Regions from separate parts of the Halalkalibacter krulwichiae genome, predicted to be linked through region 3. Evidence: riboswitches for the same ligand, from Rfam matches in the RefSeq annotation. Region 3 holds a riboswitch; each other region holds the start of a gene.
The links. Region 3 has a riboswitch for S-adenosylmethionine ahead of BkAM31D_RS02915 (sugar ABC transporter substrate-binding protein). Riboswitches for the same ligand answer to the same signal wherever they lie in the genome.

Region 1: linked by a shared signal. The riboswitch ahead of BkAM31D_RS18535 (methionine ABC transporter ATP-binding protein) and the one ahead of BkAM31D_RS02915 (sugar ABC transporter substrate-binding protein) in region 3 are both predicted to bind S-adenosylmethionine.
Region 2: linked by a shared signal. The riboswitch ahead of mtnK (S-methyl-5-thioribose kinase) and the one ahead of BkAM31D_RS02915 (sugar ABC transporter substrate-binding protein) in region 3 are both predicted to bind S-adenosylmethionine.

What each region holds. Positions count from the first base shown of each region.
Region 1 covers NZ_CP020814.1:3,668,331-3,670,602, forward strand. The annotation lists gene BkAM31D_RS18535 (methionine ABC transporter ATP-binding protein) at 1-1,018, opposite strand, end outside; SAM riboswitch class I at 1,169-1,282, opposite strand; gene BkAM31D_RS18540 (YusG family protein) at 1,586-1,822, opposite strand; gene gcvH (glycine cleavage system protein GcvH) at 1,944-2,272, opposite strand, start outside.
Region 2 covers NZ_CP020814.1:1,119,665-1,121,936, forward strand. The annotation lists gene mtnA (S-methyl-5-thioribose-1-phosphate isomerase) at 1-106, opposite strand, end outside; gene mtnK (S-methyl-5-thioribose kinase) at 99-1,319, opposite strand; SAM riboswitch class I at 1,411-1,521, opposite strand; gene BkAM31D_RS05895 (2,3-diketo-5-methylthiopentyl-1-phosphate enolase) at 1,758-2,272, shown strand, end outside.
Region 3 covers NZ_CP020814.1:561,538-563,809, reverse strand. The annotation lists gene BkAM31D_RS02915 (sugar ABC transporter substrate-binding protein) at 1-812, opposite strand, end outside; SAM riboswitch class I at 908-1,019, opposite strand; partial or broken gene BkAM31D_RS24640 (amidase) at 1,229-2,272, opposite strand, start outside.

The sequences.
Region 1 (2,272 bases), 1.5 Mb from region 3:
GGACAATCACCTCCACTTCAACCTCTTTGTTCCGAATGAAAGTGATCGCTTTATCAATTTCAGATGGTTCTCCATTTAATGCGACAAACAATGTCCCATAAGAACCTTCCTGAATTTTTGTGATTTTCCCTTGAACAATATTGACTTCTATATCGAATTGACGAATTAATTGTGTAATTAATGGACGCTCCGCTTTTTCTCCTACAAACGTCAATTGAACAATTTGACCTTCAGGGTGGTCTTCAAGCATTTGAGTAATGGCATCCACCGTTTCTTCAGGCTCAGTAATTTGTTTCACAAATTCCTTTGTCATATTCGCTTTAGGCTTACGGAATACTTCACGTACAGGACCATTTTCAACAACCTGCCCTGCTTCCATAACGGCTACTTTGTGACAAATCTTGCGAATGACATGCATCTCATGTGTAATCAAAATAATCGTTAAACCAAGCTTTTCATTAATATCAACAAGCAAATCAAGAATGGAATCCGTCGTTTTTGGATCAAGTGCGGATGTCGCTTCATCACAAAGCAATACTTTCGGATTATTAGCAAGAGCACGAGCAATCCCAACACGTTGCTTTTGACCGCCACTTAGCTGTGAAGGGTAACTTTCTCCCCGACCCTTTAAGCCAACGAGTTCAATTAATTCGTTCACACGCTTATCTCGTTCGACTTTTTTTACTCCAGCAATTTCTAATGGAAAAGCGATATTTTCACGAACCGTGCGTGACCAAAGTAAGTTGAAATGCTGAAAAATCATGCCGATTTCTTGACGAGCTTTTCTAAGCTCTTTTTGGTTTAACTTTGATAAGTTTTTTCCAGCTACTTCAACATCGCCCTCTGTCGGGCGCTCCAACATATTCAACATTCGAATAAGTGTACTTTTCCCTGCACCACTGTATCCAATTATTCCATAGATTTCGCCTTCATCAATTTTTAGATCTATTCCATTAACGGCTGCAACCGGGCCATCTTTCGTTTGGAACACTTTGCGGATACCACTTAATGATATCATCATGTATAACCTCCTTGAAGCTCTTCTAACATAGTCTCGTCTAAGATGTCTAATACTTCAATATTTCCAGAAAGCAGCTTTAGACATTTGGGCAAAACAAAAACCCTCCTGAACATCATGATGAACAGAAAGGTTAGTAACGAGTCCTTTCTCTCATCTTTCAAAGCTTCATGCTTTGCAGGATTTAGCACCTTCTTAGATGTTGAATCATCTAACGGTTGCCGGGCATCGTAGGGCCAGTCCCTCCGCCACTCTGGATAAGAGTTTCTTATATTATTTTTAGCAATGAGAGAATAATAGCATGTAAGAAAAAAACTTGTCAACAAATAACCTAAAAACAATTATAATCCAAAAATATACAGCGGAAATATTATAGCGGATCGTCTGTCTTGTTCTCTCTTTTTCTAACGAAAGCGATTCAACCGATTTAAGCATTGAGCTACTACAATGGAAGATTTTTTCTAAATTTGATATTTCCCTCTAGAACCATGCTTTATGAAAAGCCTGGCAGAGTTAATCATGCCAGGCTTTGTAGCGTTCGGATCAGTCCCTTGATCACTATTTTATTTAGCACCAGCCCTCATCGCAGCCTTCTACATACGATTGAACTTGATTAGGATTTTCATTTTCGTAGCGGAAAATCTTATCATTTTCAAATTCAAAGCCTTCCGCCATCTCATGTTGAAACCCTTGGTTCGTTTCAATAACTTTACCAACTTTCGCGTTACCCATATATAAATTCATATGGCCATCTTCATACTTCCCTTTAACTTTACTTGTAACATCAACTTTAATCAGATCCAATGCACTAACCTCCTTACACAGAAGTTACTATTATTGTGTCCTTTTACAAAGAAGACAGTCATGGGGAATTCATGAAAAAGAGGAAAGGCACAACACCCTTCCTCTGTAATCGATATTTCGATTAGTCTTCGCTAATCATTTCTTCATATTGTTCAGCAGACATAAGGTTGTCCACTTCACTTGCATCTTTAGGCTCTACTACGATCATCCATGCTTTCTCATATGGTGACTCGTTAACGAACTCAGGAGAATCATCAAGATCTTCATTAACAGCAACTACTTTTCCGCTGATTGGTGCATAAAGTTCAGAAACCGTTTTAACTGACTCAACACTTCCAAATGGCTCGTCCGCTTCGATTTCGTCGCCTACTTCTGGTAGCTCAACAAATACGATATCCCCAAGCTCAGATTGTGCAAAATCGGTAATCCCAATACGAACCGCTTCTCCTT
Region 2 (2,272 bases), 560 kb from region 3:
TTGCTGTAAGCGTAATAAATTCTGTTTGGCTTGGTAACAACCTTTGATCAAGTAATGTAATATGATCGTTGCTCCATTCAACAGATCGGATCGGTGTATTAAGCATATTTAGTCACTACCTTTACTAAGTGTTCGATTGATGAAATATCTTTTCTATTTAAAATGATTTCTTTTCCAAGGCTAAGTGCTCTCTGTTTAACCTGATTTCGTACTTTTAGGTCGATAATCGCCTCAACGTCTTCGACTCCAGCTAGGCCAATCATTCTGCGAATCACCTTACAACCAGCAAAACCAATCATGTCCTTGAATATTTGATCCAATGTTTGTCCTAGGTAACCGTTCGTATTCATAAAAGCATCTTGCGGATGTTTATTCCAAAGAACCGTAAATTCTTCTTCGAACACATTCCAGGTTTCTGTAATAACTGTAAGTAAATATTTTTGGAATTCTGCTTTTTTATCAGGATGATCAGCTAAATGTACATCTTGAGATAAGTAGTTAAGGATAATATTAGCGACGAAAGCTCCTATATCAAAACCGATTGGCCCGTAATAAGCAAATTCTGGATCAATGACAACAGTTTCATCATCATTGGCAAAGATACTTCCTGTATGTAAATCGCCATGTAAAAGTGTTTCAGCTTTTGTTAGAAATGTTTGTTTCAGCTGTGCTACTTCGAGTTTTAAAGATTGATCGGCCCAAATGGTTTCTGCAACAAATGGTTTAAGTTGTTCATCAATATTATTTGTATCATGATCAAAGAATGGATCTGTAAACACGAGGTCTTCTGTAATTTTGCAAAGCTCAGGGTTGATAAATCGACCACTTTGTATTTTTTTCTCTTGTTGGTTTAAACCAAAATCAGAATTATAGAAAAGAGTATGGGCTAAAAACAATCCAATGTCTTTTGCTAATTTAGGATACTGGACTGCTTCGATCAATCCTTTTCTGACAATCGTCAGATGGGAAAGGTCATCCATTACTGTGACAGCTAATTCAGAATCACTGTAATAAACTTTAGGTGTGTAATTAGGAACAAGTTGATAAGTCCGTTTTAAAGATTCGCTTTCAATTCGTGAGCGGTCAAGGGTGAGTGGCCAACTTGTTCCAACTACCTTTGCATATGGCAAGGCTTGTTTAATAATGATCGATTTCCCAGTTAATTCTTCTTGAATACGGAAAACTAAATTTAAGTTGCCGTCACCGATCTCATGTGCGAAGAGGAGATCATCTTCGTTAAAAAGTTGTAAATCTTTGCTAAGTTTAATAGCTGTATCAGTAGTTAAAGGTTCGTAAGTTGTGTCTTTAAGAGTTGTCATTGATATCCCTCCATGTTTGTTCCCTGTTATAAAAATAAAAAAATCCTCTTGAATATAGATCAAGAGGATTGAAACAATGCGTTGTTCGTTCCTCTTATCTGTCAGAATTCATTCATTCTGTTGGAAGTAGCACCATTGCTTTTAATAAAGCCGGTTGCCGGGCGTCATCGGTCCAATTCCCTCAGCCTTCTCGTGATAAGAGTTATCAAGTTTAAAGTTGTTTGAAATTATCTTACACAGGGATATCTTACTATGTCAACTGATTTTTTAGAAAATTACGTGTTTGTTTAGCTTGATAAAATGTTTATTTTGATATACTACTAGAGATAGGCAAAAAAGATTGACGCATTAAAAAAATGCTGTCATAATTCAAAACTATCTAAATTGCAAAACTCTTCTAAAAAAGTATTGTATGTGTAATGATGGAGGTAGAGTGTAGTGAGTGAAGTTCAAGCAACATATCTTCTTGAGGCAGAACAAGCCAACTTAAATAAAAAAGCTGAAGCAATTGCATTGGGATTAACAGTAGGTTCGTGGACTAACCTTCCTGCTGTTGAACAAGAACAACTGGCAAAACATAAGGGAAGGGTTGTTGAAGCTAAGATGATTGCAGAGGGTAAAGCAATCATAACAGTTGGCTATCCAAGTGCTAATTTCTCAAATGATCTTCCCGCTGTTTTAACAACGACTTTTGGGAAGTTTTCACTTGACGGGAAAGTTAAATTATTAGATTTAACGTTTAGCGATGATATAAAACATGGATATCCCGGACCAAAATTTGGATTGGAAGGAATACGGCAATTAACAAATACATATGATCGTCCTTTATTAATGAGTATTTTTAAAGGAGTTATCGGACGCGATCTCCATTCTTTAAAAGAACAGATGAAAGCCCAAGCGTTGGGTGGAATTGATATTGTTAAAGACGATGAAATTTTGTTTGAAAATGATCT
Region 3 (2,272 bases):
TAAATTTTAATTTCATCTCTGCCCGCCTCTTTTATTGCACGAGCCGCTCCAATTGCAAATGCATCCCAAGTTGCAAAAATAGCATCAATTTCTCCTTCAGGATACTTTGTTAACATTGCTGATACAGCGTTTTGAGTTTGAACAGAAGTATCTGCTGTTGCCACTCCGAATCGTTCTAACTCTTGAATCCCTGGCTGACTAGCTAACACTTCTTGATACACATTGTTTCTTCTAACCATTGGCGGGAAACCATCAACCCATAGATAAACTATATTCGCTTCTCCTTTATGATCTTCTACTAATTGATCTAAAGCCAGTTGAGCCAATGCCTCATCATCTTGTGAAGTCAACGTAACACCTTCAATGTCAGCTAGCTCTCCTACTGAATCAAAAGTGACAACACTCTTTCCTTTTTCCACCAACGCTTGTACACTATCAACCGTAGCTGCATCATCACCATGTGAAATAATAAACCCGTCAAAGTCTTCTTCTAAAGCTTGAGCGATTGCATCATGAAATCGAGCTGAATCACCATTTGCGGTAAAGACATCGACATTAAACCCTAAACTCTCTCCTTCTTCCTTTGCCCCTGCTAAAAATTGAGCCGTGTGATCGTCACCGCCGATCTTACGAATAACTTTAATATTTGCCCCTTCGCCATTAGCAAATCTCTCAGGTACATTTTCAAATGACACTTCTTCTGATCCTTGCTCCTTTTCATCAGAAGCATTGCTTTCTGCTGAGCAACCTGTTAATAGCAATCCTAAACCTAATACCGGTACTAATGTTCTTCTCAATAACCCCTTTTTCATCGATTCTCGCCCTCTCTAATTTTTATTAATCTGATAAAATATAAAAAAACCTCTCTTACAATAAGAGAGGTTTACATTCATAGACAAAATATCCTCTCTTATCTTTCAAAACAACAAAATGTTTTGCAGGAATTAGCACCAATTCTAATTAAATAGAACGGTTGCTGGGCGTCATCGGGCCAGTCCCTCTGCCACTCTTGATAAGAGTATTTATTAAATTATCAGTCAAATCAATATATTCACTTTAATCGTTTGTATTCATTATGTCAATAACCTTTTTGATATTCTTCGATAACTTTTTCGTTATATGTTGAGCGATTTTGTCGTTATTTGCTAATTCATAAGAGCAAATTATCTCTCATCACACGTTTGATCACCCTCGCTCTATATTTATCTTATCTAGTAAACTACCTTTATCAAATACTTGCCCATATATCTCTTCTTTCATAAACCCATTCTAACAATCGCAAATCTTGTTTCTTTCCTGCGATAATAGAAAGAGAAAGAGGCAAACCATTTTCATTCTTTAAAGGAATGGCTACTTGAGGGAAACCAGCAAGTCCTGCAATACAAGATAATTGCATCGTTTGCGATCTTCTCTTTTCAATCTCCTCTCCAGATAATTGACAAAATGGTGCTTCCCCTGGCGTTGTCGGAATGATGAGCAAAGTGTCATCTCCAAGAAGCTCATGCAACCGACTCTGTACTTTTATTCTTTGTTGCTCAGCCTTCTTTTGATCCGTTTCTGTTAAAGTACTAGCCCACTCAAACCGTTCTTTAATATCCGGTCCAAAGTGCGGCTTCACTTCGTTAATCCACTTTCTATGGTTATTCCAAATTTCTCTCCCTTGTAAAGTTCGAAAACAACTTGCCCATTCCATTAAACCCTCTTCGGCAATTTGGACCCATTCGTTCCTTTCAGCTGTATTTAATAAAGCATTGATGCCAACAGAAAGTGTAGATCTGCTTTTTATATCAACTAAGTCCCATGCATCTGTGCCAAATAACAAATTAGAAAACGGTCGACTAGACGTTGGGTGTTTTTGCTTAATCAATTGTCGGCCAACACGTAAGAGTAATTCTGAATCTTGAGCAAACCAACCAACTGTATCAAAACTTTCAGCAAGAGGGATGACTCCGTCAATTGGAACAGCTCCATGAGAGGGACGAATCCCATATATTCCACAGTAAGCTGCCGGTACCCGAACGGACCCTCCCGTATCTGTTCCAAGTGCAAAATCAACTAAACCAGCAGACACTGCAACAGCAGAGCCACTTGACGATCCCCCGGAATACGTCCTGGTGCTCTTGGGTTTCTCGGTGTTCCGTAATGATAATTCTCCCCATTTAAGCTATACATTAATTCATCTGTAATAGTCATACCTTTTAACTTGGCACCTGCATGTAACAATTGCTGAATGACCATCGCATGTATTCCAGAAGGTTTGTGGGTTCTGAGC